One region of the Geobacillus thermopakistaniensis genome, then DNA from elsewhere that is predicted to be linked to it. Evidence: riboswitches for the same ligand, from Rfam matches in the RefSeq annotation. Region 1 holds a riboswitch; each other region holds the start of a gene.
What was found. A riboswitch is a leader RNA that binds a small molecule or an ion and turns the genes downstream of it on or off. The one in region 1 is predicted to bind S-adenosylmethionine.

Region 1 (6,083 bases):
GTCGAGCGAAAACAAGCCTAAGCTGCTTCCCGGCTGCAAATACAAATGTTCATCCATTAATTGGAACAGATGGAGTTTGCTGTATTCGCCGACGATTTGACCGCTCCGGTCGGCCACGATCATCGTGTTCGTCACGCCGGTTGTTGTTTTTTTAGCGACCGAGCCGGCGACGAGATGGATGTTGTGTGCTTGCGCTAGGCGGGAGGCGAACGCTTTCGCCCGTTCGGCGCCTTCGTCGGCAATCTCATCTAGGCGCGTCAAATCGTAGCCGGTCGTCCATAATTCCGGCAGCACGATGATATTCGCGCCGTCCTTGACGGCCGATTCAATGGCGCTTTCCGCGCACCGTTCGTTTTCGTTCGGGTCGCCAAACGCAATATCAAGCTGGAGGCAGGCGATGCGGATCGTCATGAGTTTTCACCTCGAAAAAATTTTGCTTTACATTTTGCTTTTTACGATATATGATGTTGCACTAGAATTTCAAGAATTTTTTAAGAAGGTGTGGGCGATGACGATGGAAATTCCTTTTTCCGAGCTGCTTGAGCAGCTGCCAAAGCAATTTTTCGCCTCGCTTGTCGCAAAAGTCGGGGAGAAAATCAAGGCCGGATGCGACGTGATCAATTTAGGGCAAGGCAACCCGGATCAGCCGACGCCAAAGCATATCGTCGAGGCGATGCAGCGGGCGGCGGCCAATCCGAAATACCATAAATATTCGCCGTTTCAAGGCTACTTCTTTTTGAAAGAAGCCATCGCCGCGTTTTACGCGCGTGAATACGGGGTGAACATCGATCCAGACCGCGAAGTCGCCATTTTGTTCGGCGGCAAGGCCGGGCTTGTCGAGCTGCCGCTTTGCCTCGTCAACCCGGGCGATGTGGTGCTTGTCCCGGACCCGGGCTATCCGGACTATTGGTCGGGGATCGCGCTTGCCCGCGCGCGGATGGAGATGATGCCGCTTTCTTCGGAAAACGGATTCTTACCGGATTACGAAGCCATTCCGGAGTCGGTCGCCGACCGAGCGAAGCTCATGTTTTTAAACTATCCGAACAATCCGACCGGTGCGACGGCGACAAAGGAATTTTTCGCGGAGACGGTGGCGTTTGCCGCCAAGCACGGCATTGCCGTCGTGCACGATTTCGCTTATGGGGCGATCGGCTTTGACGGCCGGAAACCGGTCAGCTTCCTGGAAGCCGATGGGGCGAAAGACGTCGGCGTCGAAATTTATACGTTTTCGAAAACATACAATATGGCCGGCTGGCGTGTGGCGTTTGCCGTCGGCAACGAGCGGATCATTCGGGCGCTTGAGCTTTTGCAGGATCATTTGTATGTCAGCTTGTTCGGCGCCATCCAGGAAGCGGCCGCCGCGGCGCTCCTTGGTCCGCAAGATTGTGTCACGGAGTTGGTCGCATTGTATGAGGCGCGCCGCAATGCGTTCATCGCTGCGCTCTGCGAGATCGGTTGGGAAGCGCCGGCGCCATATGGGTCGTTTTTCGCCTGGCTTCCGCTGCCAAAAGGCATATCATCCGCTGAGTTTGCCGACATGCTGCTTGAGCGGGCGCATGTCGCCGTCGCCCCAGGCATCGGGTTCGGCGAGCACGGCGAAGGGTATGTGCGCGTCGGCCTCTTGACCGATGAAGCGCGGCTTCGCGAAGCAGCGGAGCGGATCGGCCGCCTTGGATTGTTCGAAAAAAATTTTTGAAAAATGATTGACAACGCCAATCGGCGATGTCATAATTCAAAGTAAATTTGCCAATTGTTTGACAAGTGCATAAACGAGCAGGCTTTCTTATCAAGAGCAGGCGGAGGGACGAGCCCAATGAAGCCCGGCAACCGGCTTGGCGCGCGCCAAGCACGGTGCTAATTCTTGCAGCGGAAACGCTGAGAGATAAGAAGAGCGCCATGGATGAGTGACGCCTCTTCTTATGAAGAGGCGTTTTTATTTCGAGATTGAGAGGGATGAACGATGAGTGCAGTGATGGCAACGTATTTGCTTCATGATGAAACAGACATTCGGAAAAAGGCGGAAGGGATCGCGCTCGGCTTGACGATCGGCACGTGGACCGACTTGCCGGCGTTGGAGCAGGAGCAGCTTCGCAAACATAAAGGGGAAGTCGTCGCTATTGACGAGCTTGGCGAAAGCGAGCGGGTAAACGCCTATTTCGGCAAGCGGCTGAAGCGGGCGATCGTCAAAATCGCCTACCCGACAGTCAACTTCAGCGCCGATTTGCCGGCATTGTTGGTCACGACGTTCGGCAAGCTGTCGCTCGACGGTGAAGTGCGGCTGCTTGATTTAGAGTTTCCGGATGAATGGAAGCGACAGTTTCCTGGGCCGCGCTTTGGCATCGACGGCATTCGCGACCGAGTCGGGGTGCATAACCGCCCACTGTTGATGAGCATTTTTAAAGGCATGATCGGCCGCGATTTGGCGTACTTGACGTCGGAATTGAAAAAACAGGCGCTCGGCGGCGTTGACCTGGTCAAAGACGATGAAATTTTGTTTGACAGCGAACTTCTTCCGTTTGAAAAGCGGATCACCGAGGGCAAGGCGGCGCTTCAGGAAGTGTACGAACAAACAGGCAAGCGGACGTTGTATGCCGTCAACTTGACCGGCAAAACGTTTGCGTTAAAGGACAAAGCGAAACGAGCCGCCGAGCTTGGCGCTGATGTGCTGTTGTTTAACGTCTTCGCTTATGGGCTTGACGTGTTGCAGGCGTTGCGCGAGGATGAGGAGATTGTGGTGCCGATTATGGCTCACCCGGCGTTCAGCGGCGCTGTTACGCCGTCTGAATTTTATGGGGTGGCGCCTTCGCTTTGGCTTGGAAAGCTTTTGCGGCTCGCCGGCGCCGACTTTGTCCTGTTCCCGTCGCCGTATGGCAGCGTGGCCTTGGAGCGTGAGCAGGCGCTTGGCATCGCAAGGGCGCTCACCGACGACCAAGAGCCGTTTGCCCGGGCGTTTCCGGTGCCGTCGGCCGGCATTCACCCGGGATTGGTGCCGCTCATCATCCGCGATTTCGGCCTTGACACCATCGTCAACGCCGGCGGCGGCATTCACGGCCATCCGGACGGGGCGATCGGGGGCGGCCGGGCGTTTCGCGCGGCGATCGACGCGGTGCTGGCCGGCCGTCCGCTTCGTGAGGCGGCTGCAGAAAACGAAGCGCTGCAAAAAGCGATCGACCGCTGGGGCGTCGTTGAGGTGGAAGCATGACGAAACAGCTCGTTCTCTTTTGTGATTTTGACGGCACCATTACGGAAAACGACAACATCATCGCGATTATGAAACAGTTCGCCCCGCCGGAGTGGGAGGCGTTAAAAGACGACATTCTCGCTGAGCGCATTTCTGTTCAGGAAGGAGTGGGGAAGATGTTTTCCCTCCTTCCGTCCACGTTGAAGGATGAAATTGTGGATTTCCTGCGGCGCACCGCTCGGTTGCGCGCGGGATTCCGAGAGTTTGTCGCGTTTACGAAAGAGCGAGGCATTCCGCTTTATATCGTCAGCGGCGGCATCGACTTTTTTGTCTATCCGCTGCTTGAAGGGCTCATTGAACCGGAGCGCATTTTTTGCAACGGCTCCGATTTCAGCGGTGAGACGATCCGCATCACATGGCCGCATGCATGCGACGGTGAGTGCCAAAACGGCTGCGGCTGCTGCAAGCCATCGCTCCTTCGCAAGCTTGCCCGCCCGGACGGATACCATGTCGTCATCGGCGATTCGATTACGGATTTAGCGGTGGCGAAGCAAGCGGATTACGTGATGGCGCGCGATTTTCTGCTCCAAAAATGCCAAGAGCTCGGCTTGCCGCATGCGCCGTTTGCAACGTTTTTTGACGTGATTGATGCGTTGCAGCGAATGGAGGTGATCGTATGAGCATTGTCGTGAAAAAGTGGAACGAGCTCGCGGAAGTGAAAGCTGAGCTCGCCGCCCGCGACTGGTTTTTCGCGACAAGCGGCAATTTGTCGATCAAGGTGACGGACGACCCATTGACGTTTTTGGTGACAGCGAGCGGCAAGGATAAGCGGAAGCAAACGGATGAGGATTTTCTGCTCGTTGACGCCGCCGGAAAACCGGCGGAGGAAACAAACTTGAAGCCCTCGGCCGAGACGCTCTTGCACGCGGAAATTTACGGACGGACGAATGCCGGCTGCGTCTTGCACGTTCATACGGTCGACAACAACTTGATTTCTGAACTGTATGCGCAAAACGGGGAAGCGGTCTTTTCCGGCCAGGAAATCATCAAGGCGTTCGGCATTTGGGAGGAAAATGCCGCCGTGCGCATCCCGATCATTGACAATTACGCCGACATTCCAACGCTCGCTCGGGAGTTTGCGAACTATATCCATGGCGACGCCGGCGCCGTGTTGATCCAAAACCATGGCATCACGGTCTGGGGGCGTACAGCGTTTGAAGCGAAAAAACATTTGGAGGCATGGGAGTTTTTGTTCCGCTGGCAGGTGAAGCGGCTGCTTTTGCAGCGGGCCGGCCTGCCGGTTGGCTAATCCATATACATTTTTCCAAAGGAGGATGTGAACAATGGCAGTCATCAAAGTGAGAAAAACGGGCCAAGTGATTGAAGGAGAAGACAATGTGCGCGCGTTTTTGAACAGTCAAGGGGTGTTGTATGAACATTGGGACATCACGAAACTGCCGGAGCATTTGCGCGATAAATATGTTCTGACAGATGAAGAAAAAAATGAAATTTTAGCGACGTTCAAAGACGAAATTGAAGATTTAGCGGCGCGCCGCGGCTACAAAACGTGGGATATCGTCGCTCTGTCCGACGCGACGCCGAACTTGGATGAGTTGCTGAAAAAATTTGAACAAGTGCACATCCATACGGAAGATGAAGTGCGCGCCATTACGGCCGGCCATGGCATTTTCATCATCAAAGGCGACAAAGAAACCGGCTATTTTGATGTAGAGCTTGAAGCCGGCGACGTCATTTCCGTGCCGGAAGGGAATCCGCATTACTTTACGCTCATGGATGACCGTCGGGTCGTTGCGGTGCGCTTGTTTATCGACCCGTCCGGCTGGGTCGCTCATCCATATGAAGAAAAAGAGGAAGCCGTCCAATAACAATGAACGCCCCGCTGCTTATATACAGGCAGCGGGGTTGTTTTCGTTAAAACGATTGTGTTAGAAAAATCATAAACAAAATGCCGACAATAAACGCGTACGTCGATGTCCGTTCATTTCCATCGCCATGGCTTTCGGGAATGAGCTCTTTGTAAATGATAAACAGCATCGCCCCCGCGGCGAACGCCAGCCCGTACGGAACGAGCCCACGAAAAAGGGAGGTTAAGTAAAAACCGAGCAGCGATGTGACGATTTCCACGGCTCCGGTCAACGTGGCGATCAGAAACGCCTTCAAGCGCCCGATTTGCTGGTTGATTAAAAACAAAGCGACCAAAAACCCTTCCGGTGCATTTTGCAAGCCAATCGCCAGGGCGATTAAATTGCCGATTTGGGAAGAGCTGTCGGAGGCGTAGCTGACCCCGACCGACAGACCTTCAGGCAAATTGTGCAACGTAATGGCGGCAATAATGAGCATCGCTTTTTCATCAAATTGCAAGCCGCTTTTTGTATGTTCCAAGTCAATATGGGGGACGGTCATTTCAAGCAACGTCAAAATAAGTACGCCAGCGGAAAGCCCTACTGTTAACGTGCTGAAGCCCCCTGATTTTAACGATTCCGGAATGAGACTCATCATCGAAGCCGCCATCATAATGCCGGCGGAAAAGGCCAGCAGTACGTCACGCCACCGGTGGGTGAGCGATTTGGCCATAAACAAAATCGGCACGGCGCCAAGCCCGGTGGATAAGGCGGAAAGCACGCTTCCAGCCAACACTTGGTTCATCTACTTCCCTCCCTGACATCTTTTCTCCTTCTTCACATATGCATCATTCATCGGAATGTGACAGTCGCCCAAGCGCCGACATTATAATAAATTTATCATAGCCGAAGGAAAAGCCGTGAACCAGGAAAATGCATCATCGCAAACAAAAAACGGTTGCCCGGGAATTTGCTGTTCCAGTATAATGAAAGTAAGAAAATGTCAACTTTAAAGGGTTGGATGCTATGGAACAAAAGGA
Region 2 (6,083 bases), on a different contig from region 1:
TTTCCTCGTATTGCTTTTTCGCCAGCTTCACCGGGTCAAAGTCTTGACCAAGCTCAAGATCGTTATTGTTTTGGCCGTTGCGTGTTTTTTGTTCCGGATTCGTTTGTTTCAAGCGTCGCTTCATGTTGTGTTCCTCCTCGTTTCAGCGGTCAAGCAAAATCATGTCATTTTGCAATTGCTCCAGTTGGAGCCGCATCCGATGCAGCTGCTCGCGCTGCTGGGCGTTGCAGCTTCGCGCCAAGTGCGCTAAATCGATGACCGTCTGCTCGAGCATCTGCTGGGCGTTGGTGTATTCGGTGATGTTGTAATGCTCCTGCTTTTGCGCTTCCGTATATTGCTCTTTCGCGTAGCGGATCACATCTTCACACCGCTGCAAAAATTCCTCAACGGATTGTCTTGTCGCCATGCGCTCACCTCGTTTCGTGATATTCCCTCATGTTTACTATGCGCCGCATAGGCCGGCCGTATCACGCCAATGATTGGCAGCGGTCGATTTTCCATGAAGTTTTTGTTACAATGCCGACGTGAGGATCTTCGTTCAGCTCGATCAATGTCGGTCAGCTCAAGGTTTTCTGTCACGCCGGCGCAGAGGATGGAAAGTTTAGGGGAAAAGCGATGGCATCCGACACTTTGGCGCAACGCCACGCCTGCCAACGTAAACGATGAAACGATCACAAGGAGGGGCCAACCGATGGCTTTGATGAACATTTTGCCGTTTGCCCGCTTTTTGCTTGATCAAGCAGTCAACGAAGGCGACATCGCCGTCGACGCGACCGTCGGCAACGGGCACGACACCGTGTATTTGGCCCAACGCGTCGGGGATTTCGGCCATGTGTTCGGCTTTGACATTCAGTCTGAGGCCATCACCGCCGCTTCCGCCCGCCTCGCGAAACATGGGCTATGCGGGCGGGCGACGTTGTTCGAGCGAAGCCATAGTGAACTGCTTGAGGCGCTTCCCGCCGATGTACACGGGCGCATCGCCGGCGCGGTGTTCAACCTCGGCTATTTGCCGGGCGGCAATAAGCAAATCGTCACCCAGCCGGAATCGACGATCGAAGCGGTCCGCCAGTTGCTTTCCGTCATGAAGCCGGGCGGCGTCATCGTTCTTGTCGTCTACCACGGCCATCCGGAAGGAAAGCGCGAACGCGACGCGCTCCTTGATTACGTCCGCTCTCTTGATCAACGGCGCGTCCATGCCTTGAAATACGAATTCATCAATCGGCAAAACAACCCGCCGTTTTTGCTCGCGCTCGAAACCCGGGCGGATAAGGGCGCCTGATTCAATCGGATCCCGCCCCTTTTGCCAATACAAGCAAACGGCCGCCCTTATGAAAAGGACAGCCGTTTTTGCCGCTCCTGCCAAAAGCGGTATGCTTTTCCGTTCCAATAGAAAAACTGCGACGCCGCCCCGCCGGCGCGGACGAGCCGGCGCGCCAGCCGGCGCAGCCCGCGCTGCTTTTTCACCTTGGCATCCGACAAATACAACCCAAGAAGCCCTCGGTGAATAAGGCGGTGAAACTCGCCGTGCGGAAGGGCGCCGACATGGCGGTCGGCCTCTTCGATGAAATGGCAAAGCCGCTCAAGCATCACCGTTTCATTCGGATAGTAAAAGCAAAAGTTTAAATCGCCGCCGTCCCGGTCTTCCTCCTGATCGATCAAATAGTCGAGCAAAATGTGCAGTCCTTGAATGTAAGGAAAATAACCGTCGCGCACTTGTCTCGCCATCTCCGGCGGCAGCGATTCGCCAAACGCATAGGCGACGAGGCAGAAAATGCCGAGTGTCGAACCGGAGCAGGCGGAAAACTCATACCACTCCATCGGCGGCAAGGCGTCTTTGTATTGCGCGAACCATTTCTCCAGCCGCGGCACCCGCTCGCTCGCTTCGACATGTTTATGCACTTGCAAGTCGCAATAATATCCGGCCAATTCATGCAAAAATGGGGCGATCGTCTCATAATGGCGCACCGTCTCGAGCACCTCTTGGCACGTGCGGACGAGCGCCGGCAAATAGCCGCCGTCTTCCTGTTCGCGGCGATGACGGTAATAGTTCGACGGCTCTGCTCCGATCGTCAAAGCGTCCGGCATCGAATCGTGCAAGGCGCGAAAGTCGAGCGGATCGAGCGAGGTGCTGCGGTCGCACAAATTATCCAAATAATCGCTGATCGTCTGGTAAGCAACGATAAAGCGGATGCAATCCTCCATGTTTTCTCCGGCCAAGAGCGCCAAAATGGAGCCGCCTTCGCAATGGAACGTTTTCGAAGCGATGCTCGCGAGCGCCTGGCGCCGCAATTCCGGGTCGGGAATGCGCTCGGCCTGGCGCCGCCAATAGGCAAGCTCGCGGTGGACAAGCGGAAGCACGTCACGATACACCATTTTCATCAAGGCGATGGGGTTTTTCGGAATGTTCAATCGGCTCACCTCAGGTGCAAACACCATGGTCTCGTCTCCTAGCATTTCCATCTTATCGGCAACCAAAATCGTTTCGCGTCTGAACAGCTTGCGATCTCGTCTTCCAGTATTGCCATCAATGCGGCCGGGGCAAACCATAAAAGGGTTGGCGACGGAATGAAAAAGCCGCTCAACAACGGTTCTTCTCACGTTGAGAAGCTTTGTGAAATCGGATCTTCTTCCCCGATCCCAACCACTCATCGGGCGAAACGAAACGTTTTTCACCAATCCCGATTAGGCGCGCTCGCTTTCGTTGGCGATTTGGACGCAGCGTTGTACAATACATGGTGAACGATCGATTTTGCAACAGAAAGGAACGAACGCCCATGATTTACCCATACAAAGGCAAAACGCCGCAAATTGCCGCCTCCGCCTTTATCGCCGACTATGTGACGATCACCGGCGATGTCGTGATCGGCGAAGAGACAAGCATTTGGTTCAATACCGTCATTCGCGGCGATGTGGCGCCAACGGTGATTGGCAACCGGGTCAATATTCAAGATAACTCAATTTTGCATCAAAGTCCAAACAATCCGCTTATCATTGAGGACGGGGTGACGGTCGGCCATCAAGTCATTTTGCACAGCGCCATCGTTCGCAAAAACGCGCTCATCGGCATGGGCTCAATCATTTTGGACCGCGCGGAAATCGGGGAAGGCGCGTTTATCGGCGCCGGCAGTTTAGTGCCGCCGGGCAAAAAAATTCCGCCCAACACGCTCGCCCTCGGCCGGCCGGCGAAAGTCGTCCGCGAACTGACGGAAGACGATATCCGCGAAATGGAGCGCATCCGCCGCGAATATGTCGAGAAAGGGCAGTATTACAAAGCGCTGCAGCAACAGCGGACATCGTGCGCCGACAAAAAAGAGCTGCCGTGATCAGGCAGCTCTTTTTCTTTCATCACTTGTCCGCCAACGCCAGCGCTTGTTCTTTCAACAAGGCGGCTTTGTCGGTGCGCTCCCACGGCAGGTCGATGTCCGTACGCCCAAAATGGCCGTAAGCAGCCGTCTGTTTGTAAATCGGGCGGCGAAGGTCGAGCATTTTGATGATGCCCGCCGGGCGGAGATCGAAGTTGTTGCGCACGACTTCAATCAAAATGTCTTCCGACACTTTGCCGGTGCCGAACGTATCGATCGAAATCGAAACTGGGCGAGCGACGCCGATCGCGTAGGCAAGCTGCACTTCGCATTTGTCGGCCAGTCCTGCCGCGACGATGTTTTTCGCGACATAGCGGGCCGCATACGCCGCCGAGCGGTCGACTTTCGTCGGATCTTTGCCCGAGAACGCGCCACCGCCGTGGCGGGCGTAGCCGCCGTACGTATCGACGATGATTTTGCGCCCCGTCAACCCAGCATCCCCTTGCGGACCGCCGATGACAAACCGTCCTGTCGGGTTGATGAAATATTTCGTGTTCTCATCAAGCAGCTCCGCGGGCACGACCGGCTTGATGACCTGCTCTTTAATGTCGCGCTGGATTTGCTCTTGCGTAATTTCCGGATGGTGCTGCGCGGAAACGACGATCGTATCGACGCGCACCGGTTTGCCGTTTTCATCGTATTCGATCGTCACTTGCGTTTTCCCGTCCGGCCGCAAGTACGGCAAGACGTCCGTTTTGCGCACTTCCGCCAATCGGCGCGCCAAGCGGTGCGCAAGCGAAATCGGCATCGGCATCAATTCTTCCGTCTCATTGCAGGCGAACCCAAACATCAATCCTTGGTCGCCGGCGCCGATCGCTTCGATTTCCTCGTCAGTCATCTGACCTTCGCGCGCCTCGAGCGCCCGGTCCACCCCCATCGCAATGTCCGGCGATTGTTCGTCAATCGATGTCAGCACCGCGCACGTATCGGCGTCAAATCCGTATTTGGCGCGCGTGTAGCCGATCTCCCGGACCGTATCGCGGACGATGCGCGGAATGTCCACGTATGTTGATGTCGTGATTTCCCCGCTCACGAGCACCAGCCCGGTCGTAACGCTCGTTTCGCAGGCGACGCGGGCGTTTGGATCTTTTTCCAAAATGGCATCCAAAATGGCGTCAGAAATTTGGTCGCAAATTTTATCCGGATGTCCTTCCGTCACAGACTCTGAAGTAAACAAGCGGCGTTTGGCTGACATTCGGTTTGTTTCCTCCTCTTGGCATAATGTGGCGACACGGAACTCATTTCCCTTTTTCCCTTCGCAATATAAAAAACCTTTCCTGTAACGGCTGAGGAAAGGTCATGGCAATCGTATTGCTTCCTTTCACTCTTATCGTTCAAGGACTGCGCCTTGCCACAGGTTAGCACCATTTCACACATGTACAGTTGTGACGGTTGCTGGGCTTCATCGGGCCTGTCCCTCCACCGGCTCGGGATAAGAGTATCCGTTCAATGACTTATCTTATCGCAACGGAATCGGCAAAGTCAACTATCAAAATTCATTTTTTATCATTTCCAGCCGCGAAAATTCTTTCCTCAAGGAAACCAACACATTGGGCAAAATAAAGTTTGAAAAACCCACACAATTAGTATGGACTATTAATAAAAATGTGTTATACTATTTTCAAGAGTGATTACAAAAAGAAGGCAGGTTTTGAATATGGGGATCGCAAACATGACGAATAAGCTTGATTTATTGCTGCAAAAACCGTACGTGCATCATCAACTGTCCGTCGCCGAGCTCGTCGAGAAAGTCCTGCAACGGAACGAAGGACGGCTGACGCACACCGGAGCCGTCGCGGTGACAACCGGCAAGTACACAGGGCGGTCGCCGAAAGACAAATACATCGTCGAAGAACCGTCAACGAAGCAAACGATCGACTGGGGCGCGGTCAACCAGCCGATGTCTCCGGAGACGTTTGATAAACTGTACGACAAAGTGCTCGACTATTTAATGAAGAAAGATGAACTGTTCGTGTTTAAAGGCTTTGCCGGCGCCGATCCGAAATACCGGCTGCCGATTCAAGTCGTCAACGAATTCGCCTGGCACAACTTGTTCGTCCATCAGCTGTTCATCCGGCCGAACGCCGAAGAGCTCGCCGCGCATGAGCCGCAATTCACCGTCATTTGCGCGCCGAACTTTAAAGCCGACCCGAAAGTTGACGGCACGCGCTCGGAAGCGTTCATCATCATCTCGTTTGAACGGCGCACCGTGTTGATCAGCGGCACCGAGTATGCCGGCGAAATGAAAAAATCGATTTTCTCGGTGATGAACTATTTGCTGCCGGAACAAGGCATCCTGCCGATGCACTGCTCGGCCAACGTCGGCCAGGAAGGCGACGTCGCCCTCTTTTTCGGCTTGTCGGGAACGGGAAAAACGACGCTCTCGACCGACCCGAACCGCCGCTTGATCGGCGATGATGAGCACGGCTGGTCAAACCGCGGCATTTTCAACATCGAAGGCGGCTGCTATGCGAAATGCATCAACCTATCGCGCGAGAAAGAGCCGCAAATTTTTGACGCCATCGGCTTCGGCGCGGTGCTCGAAAACGTCGTCCTCGACGACGCGACGCGGGTGCCGAATTACGACGACGGCACGCTGACGGAAAACACGCGCGCCGCCTACCCGCTTCAAGCGATCAAAAACATCGTCGACCCAAGCGTCGCCGGCCATCCGTCCACGATCGTGTTTTTGACGGCTGATGCGTTCGGCGTCCTGCCGCC
Region 3 (6,083 bases), on a different contig from region 1:
TCTCGTCATGGGCATCTGCGTTTTTGCGTTTTGGCTTGCACGTTACGGGGCGGAAAAAATGAAACAGCATCGCCCTCCTCTGTTTGTCGAGTAAAGGCGATTTTTTTCGATGCGCATTCAACAAAGCAAAAAAAGCTGAGCGTTTGAAACATTAATATAGTCAAACAAATTTATGTTCTAAATAATCATATATGATAAGGATCAAATTACAAAAAATGTTGAAGCAAGTTGAATCATCTCATGCTTCCGGCTTTATCGGGCGCGCTCATCAACACGGTCGTCACCATTCAATATTTGCGAAGCGAAATCATTGATACGAAAGTGAAAGATTTCGTGAAAACAGCGCGCGCCAAGGGCGTTCTAGAACGCCAGATTTACTGGCGGCACATTTTGCGCAATTCGTTTTTGCCGATCGCAGCGTTTTTAGGCTATGAAATTACGGGGCTCATCGGCGGTTCCGTGTTTTTAGAGTCCATTTACAGTTATCCAGGGCTTGGACAACTGTTTTTGCAGTCGATTATGCAGCGCGACTACAGCGTCGTAACGGCGCTTGTGATGATTTCCGGGGTCGCGACGCTTGTGGGGACCTTGCTTTCTGACATTATTTTAAGTGCGGTCGATCCGCGCATTCGCATTGAGTAAGGGAGGGGCGTGGAATATGAAAATTGAGGTGAACCGTCCTGCTCCAGTTGAAATAGCCAGTGAGAAAAGCCCTTCCGCTCTTTCGATTATGTGGCGGGAGCTCGTCCGCGATCGGCTGGCTCTTGTTTCGCTCATTATATTGTCCGTCATTTTGCTGATTGTCTACGGCGCTTCCATTTTTTTAGACCAAGAGGAAATTGTAAAGGTAGACTTTTTGGCCATTCATTCGCCGCCATCGGCGGAACATTGGCTTGGCACCGATTATGGCGGCCGCGATGTGTTCGGCCAGCTGATCATTGGAGCCCGCAATTACTTTACGATCGGCCTGGCGATTACGCTAATCACAGGTGCGATCGGCCTTGTGGTGGGGCTTGTGGCCGGCTATTTCGGCGGCTGGATCGACAACGTCATCATGCGCATCATCGATTTTATTCTCGTCTTGCCGTTTTTAATGCTGGTGATCGTCTTTGTAGCCATCGTCCCGAAATACAATGTGGCGACGTTCATTTTGATTATGAGCGCGTTTTTATGGACGGGCAAAGCCCGGCTCATTCGCGCCAAGACGCTTGCCGAGCGGGAATTGGACTATGTCAGCGCATCCAAGACGCTCGGGACGCCGGATTGGAAAATCATTTTGTTTCAAATTTTGCCAAACTTAAGCTCCATTATCATCGTCAATTTGACGTTGAACTTAGCCGGCAACATCGGCATTGAGTCAGGTCTTACATACCTGGGGTTCGGGCTGCCGGAGAGCACGCCAAGCCTTGGGACGCTGGTCAGCTATGCGACCAATCCCGATGTGCTGCAAAACAAATGGTGGGTATGGCTGCCTGCATCATTGCTCATTTTGGTGATGATGCTGTGCATAAATTTCATCGGCCAAGCGTTAAACTCGGTCATTGGGATGCGAAAAAGCAAGAAAATGTGATGGACAATCCGAAATTCCAGAACAAAAAGCTGCGCCAAGCCATGGCGTACGCCATCAACAACCAAGAAGTGGCTGATCGCTTGTACCACGGCTTGCGCTTCCCGGCGACCACGCTGATCCCGCCGTCGTTCCCGGGATACCATGACAGCTCGATCAAAGGGTACACGTATAATCCGGAAAAAGCAAAACAGCTGCTTGATGAGGCCGGCTATAAAGATGTGGACGGCGACGGCTTGCGCGAAGATCCGAACGGCAAAAAGTTTACGATCAACTTTTTGGCGATGAGCGGCGGCGATATTGCCGAGCCGTTGGCGAAGTTTTACATGCAATGCTGGAAAGACGTTGGCTTGGATGTCCAATTGGTGGACGGCCGTCTGGCGGAGTTCAACTCGTTCTATGACATGGTTGAAAAAGATGACCCGAAAGTGGACGTTTACGCTGCCGCCTGGGGAACGGGAACGGACGTCGACCCGTACGGATTGTACGGCCGCAACGTCATGTTCAACTACTCGCGCTGGGTGAATGAGAAAAACGATGAACTGTTGGAAAAAGGCCATTCCGAACAGGCGTTTGACAAAGAATATCGTCGGAAAATTTACAGTGAATGGCAAAAGCTGATGAACGAAGAAGTTCCGGTCATTCCGACGTTGTATCGTTCGGCCATTTATGCCGTCAACAACCGCGTCGCCAACTTCACGGTCGATCCGGGCTCGAAACTGACGTGGAAAGATGTCGGCGTCACGTCCGAGCAACCGGAAGTCGAACAATGACGATTGTTGCCTTTGATGATGTATGATAAGATAGAAGATAAATTGCATACGTCTTATCAAGAGTGGGCGAGAGAACGGGCTTGATGACCCCACAGCAACCTGCCGCAGGCAAGGTGCTAACACCCGCAAAGCGGTTTCGCTTTGGATGATAAGAATGGCTCATGGCCCCTTTCGCATCATTCCGAGGCGAAGGGGGTTTTTGTCGATGGGAGGTGAAGGAGAAACAGTGGAGGAGGCGGTTTCGCTCCGCGCTTGCATGGCCGCTCATCTCCCTGCCGCAGCGTTCGCCGTTTGTGTCATGCGCTGTGTGCAGGCGGAGCTCATCCGGTTTGACCCTAAGGCGGCGGTGCATGTCGACCGTGGGGACGGATACGTTCATTTGTATGGGGAAGCGCAAGGAACAGCCTTTTCGTTGTTGTTGACCAACAGTGAGGCGGACGAATGGAAGGCGGACGGACCGTACGCCCTTGACCGCTACATATGGACAGAGCTTGGGAAAAAAGGGATTTTCCCGATGCAGATGACGCCGTATTTACAAGCAGTATGGTTAACTGAGTCATAGAAAGGAAGAGGGACGAATGGCAGTCAAAAAATTTGAACATGTCGGCATTCAAGTGAAAGACATCGAGGCATCGAAAGAGTTTTATCAAAATGTTGTCGGCTTGGAGCTGCTCGACGAAATGATTCATACGAACGGCACGATGAAATTGGCGTTTTTAGGGATTGGCGGCTCGATCATTGTCGAGCTGATCGAAGGATACAATCCGGATTTGCCGACGGAAGGAAAAGTGCACCATGTGGCGTTTACGGTGGAAGGCATTGAGCAGGAGAAAGAACGGCTTCAGTCGCTCGGTGTGCCGCTTGTGTGGGAAGAAATAACGACACTTCCGAACGGAGCAAAATATTTGTTCTTCCTCGGGCCCGACGGCGAATGGATCGAGTTTTACGAGCCTGCTCGATAAATGGCGTCACGCTAGGCGGCCAGCTGTTTGGGCCGCCTATGAATTTGCCGTCTGGCGATTGGCGCTTCGTTCCATTTTTCTTCGTATGGCCTTGCCTGCCGCTAGACAACAACCGTCCATGTAGGAGTCGTCGTCTTCTCGATTCAATGGTATACTAGAAAAAGAGAGGGGGAGGATGACGTGGAAGAAATGATCGTGCACGCGATTCAAGACGACTACCCTGATGAATTCGCCTGGTGCTACGGCTGCGGGCGTCTGAATGAACAAGGCCACCATTTTCGCACCGGGTGGCGGGGCGACAAAACGGTGACGGTGTATACGCCGCGTCCGGAACATACGGCGATTCCAGGGTTTGTGTACGGCGGGCTGATCGCCTCGCTCATTGATTGCCACGGCACCGGTTCAGCGGCGCTTGCCTTGCATCGGAAAAACGGCCATGAACCAGGGAGCGGGGAAACGCCGCCGCGCTTTGTCACTGCGTCGCTTCACGTCGATTTCGTCAAGCCGACGCCGCATGGAGTGCCGCTTGTCGCCGTCGGCACTGTGACGGAGATTCATCCGAAAAAATGGAAAGTGGACACCGAAGTGTTCGCCAACGGCGAACTGTGCGCCCGCGGGCAAGTCGTCGCCGTCGTAATGCCGAAAACGTTTGTCCGTGGGTAACAAGCAACAAAAGGCGCCGGAGAGCGGCTGTTTTTGACAGCGCTTTCTCCGGCGCTTGGCAACTGGTCGAAAACGGCTGCGCCTCACCTCGTTTCGCCATTGAGGACTGATGATGTCATGAAAAAGGCAACTCGACAACGCCTCTTCTCAAGTGGGGAAACCTTGTGAAATTGGTTCTCCTTTTTCAACAAAACCACCGATTTGGCGAACATCATCGTTTTTCGCCGGTTTTCTCGGATTCCTCTGATCATCGCTTTCCATGCGTTTCAAAACAACAACAGCAGCTGCTGTTTGGACTCGTCGAATCCAAGGAGAACGAGCATGCGCAAAAACGCCTTTTGGAGATCCATCACCTTCACGGTTTGTCCATGATCAGCACCGACGACGTGGCGCTCGCCACCTCTTTGCCGTTTTGCCGCACGATGGCGGTTACATAGGCGACGGTTTTCCCGAACTTTTCCACCCGCGCCTCGATTTCGGCTTCTCCAGCCGCCGCTGGGCGGTGAAACGTCGTCTGCAAGTTGATGGAGGCGTGCATTTGGTCATCGCGAAGCAAGGTCGTCACCGCATACGCCATGAGAATGTCCGCCGCCGCCCCGACGAACCCGCCCATAATCACCCCGTTGCCGTTGAGCAGCGATTCGCTGATCGTCCATACGCCTTTCGCATAGCCGTCTCGGGCTTCCGTCAGGCGGACGCCGAGCGTTTCGTCGCATGGGGGCGGCGCGCTTTGACCGGCGATGACAGCGTGCAAGTTGGTCATTGGCTTCATGTGGAACACCCTTTCTGTTGTCAATCATGTTTTTTTATTCGCCAAACGGCGGCGATTTCCTCTTTTCGCGTGCATGAGGAGGAGAACGGCAAAGCTGTGGCGAAAGAAACAAGCAGCTGATGATGGAAAGGAGATGGTCTCATGTATCAACCGCCAGACGCCGGCCGTTGGACGGGACGGATTGACAGCGTGAGCGATGAGCAGGCGTTTCGTCTTCATCAGCGCATTCGCTTGCTCGATTTGTCGCAGCCATTGGAGACGGTGGAACGAGCGGCGGCATTCATCGGGTTTGCGTGCGACGAAGGAGTGCGCCGCAACCAAGGCCGCCAAGGGGCGAAAGAGGCGCCGGCCGCCGTCAAAGCGGCGCTGGCCCGGCTGCCTTGGCATCTTCCGGAAGGGGTCGTTGTCTATGACGCAGGCGATGTCGTTTGCGTCGATGAACGGCTCGAACAAAGCCAGACTGAACTTGGGAAGGCGGTCGCCCGCCTGCTGAAAAACGGGATGGCGTCTATCGTGATCGGCGGCGGCCATGAGACGGCGTACGGCCATTACTTGGGCGTTCGCGAAGCGCTCGGGCCCGAAGCCCGCCTTGGCATCCTCAACATTGACGCCCATTTCGACTTGCGCCCGTACGATGACGGGCCGACGTCCGGGACGATGTTTCGGCAAATATTGGATCAAGACGAACGGGTCCGTTACTTCTGCCTCGGCATTCAGCGGCTTGGCAACACGGCGGCGCTGTTTGCGGCGGCCGAGACGTACGGCTGCCGGTACATGCTTGAAGACGAGCTGACCGCAGGGCCGATCGAGGCCGCCTATGAACAAATCGAGGAATTTGCCGCTCATCACGATGCCGTGATGTTGACCATTTGCATGGACGCCATCAGCGCGGCTGCCGCGCCGGGGGTGAGCGCGCCGTCGCCGTTTGGACTCGCTCCGTCGCTAGTGCGCGCTCTCGTCCGCCGAATCGTTTCTCATCCGAAAACGATCAGCGTCGATCTTTGCGAAGTCAATCCACTCTGGGATGAAGGCGGAAAAACGGTGGCGTTGGCCGCCGCCTTTTGCATGGAAGCGCTCCTTCATTTTCGACGCTTGCAGCCAAGGCGGTGAGAACGTGAAATTGGTCATTGCCGAACGGGACGACAAGGAACGAGAAGCGATCCGCTGGCTCGTGTCCGCGTATTCCTTGCCGATTGAGCGGGTGTATACGGCGGCTACGGTCGAGGAGATGATGGCGTTTCTTGAGCGGGAGGCGCCGGAGCTATTGTACGTCGAACTGGATATGATTCCGTATGAACGATGGTCGAAGGCGACATCCCACGTCCGCTTGTTTTGCCAACGCGTGA

Region 2: it holds a riboswitch for S-adenosylmethionine, as region 1 does, so the genes downstream of both, metK (methionine adenosyltransferase) here and mtnW (2,3-diketo-5-methylthiopentyl-1-phosphate enolase) in region 1, are expected to answer to the same signal.
Region 3: it holds a riboswitch for S-adenosylmethionine, as region 1 does, so the genes downstream of both, T260_RS126455 (hypothetical protein) here and mtnW (2,3-diketo-5-methylthiopentyl-1-phosphate enolase) in region 1, are expected to answer to the same signal.

What each region holds. Positions count from the first base shown of each region.
Region 1 covers NZ_AYSF01000056.1:6,763-12,845, reverse strand. Annotated here, with positions in the region: gene T260_RS127845 (carbon-nitrogen family hydrolase) at 1-411, opposite strand, end outside; gene T260_RS127850 (pyridoxal phosphate-dependent aminotransferase) at 509-1,696, shown strand; SAM riboswitch class I at 1,781-1,889, shown strand; gene mtnW (2,3-diketo-5-methylthiopentyl-1-phosphate enolase) at 1,961-3,202, shown strand; gene mtnX (2-hydroxy-3-keto-5-methylthiopentenyl-1-phosphate phosphatase) at 3,199-3,861, shown strand; gene T260_RS127865 (methylthioribulose 1-phosphate dehydratase) at 3,858-4,490, shown strand; gene mtnD (acireductone dioxygenase) at 4,525-5,067, shown strand; gene T260_RS127875 (ZIP family metal transporter) at 5,114-5,848, opposite strand; gene T260_RS127880 (MarR family winged helix-turn-helix transcriptional regulator) at 6,070-6,083, shown strand, end outside.
Region 2 covers NZ_AYSF01000028.1:69,252-75,334, reverse strand. Annotated here, with positions in the region: gene T260_RS135330 (hypothetical protein) at 1-124, opposite strand, end outside; gene T260_RS135335 (YtzC family protein) at 143-406, opposite strand; gene mnmM (tRNA 5-(aminomethyl)-2-thiouridylate-methyltransferase MnmM) at 692-1,279, shown strand; gene tbcS (tetraprenyl-beta-curcumene synthase) at 1,327-2,436, opposite strand; gene T260_RS135350 (gamma carbonic anhydrase) at 2,775-3,323, shown strand; gene metK (methionine adenosyltransferase) at 3,346-4,557, opposite strand; SAM riboswitch class I at 4,687-4,801, opposite strand; gene pckA (phosphoenolpyruvate carboxykinase (ATP)) at 5,020-6,083, shown strand, end outside.
Region 3 covers NZ_AYSF01000063.1:8,215-14,297, reverse strand. Annotated here, with positions in the region: partial or broken gene T260_RS126440 (ABC transporter permease) at 223-642, shown strand; gene T260_RS126445 (ABC transporter permease) at 659-1,570, shown strand; partial or broken gene T260_RS126450 (ABC transporter substrate-binding protein) at 1,531-2,340, shown strand; SAM riboswitch class I at 2,391-2,495, shown strand; gene T260_RS126455 (hypothetical protein) at 2,546-2,902, shown strand; gene T260_RS126460 (VOC family protein) at 2,919-3,302, shown strand; gene T260_RS126465 (PaaI family thioesterase) at 3,483-3,965, shown strand; gene T260_RS126470 (PaaI family thioesterase) at 4,321-4,737, opposite strand; gene hutG (formimidoylglutamase) at 4,879-5,847, shown strand; gene T260_RS126480 (helix-turn-helix domain-containing protein) at 5,852-6,083, shown strand, end outside.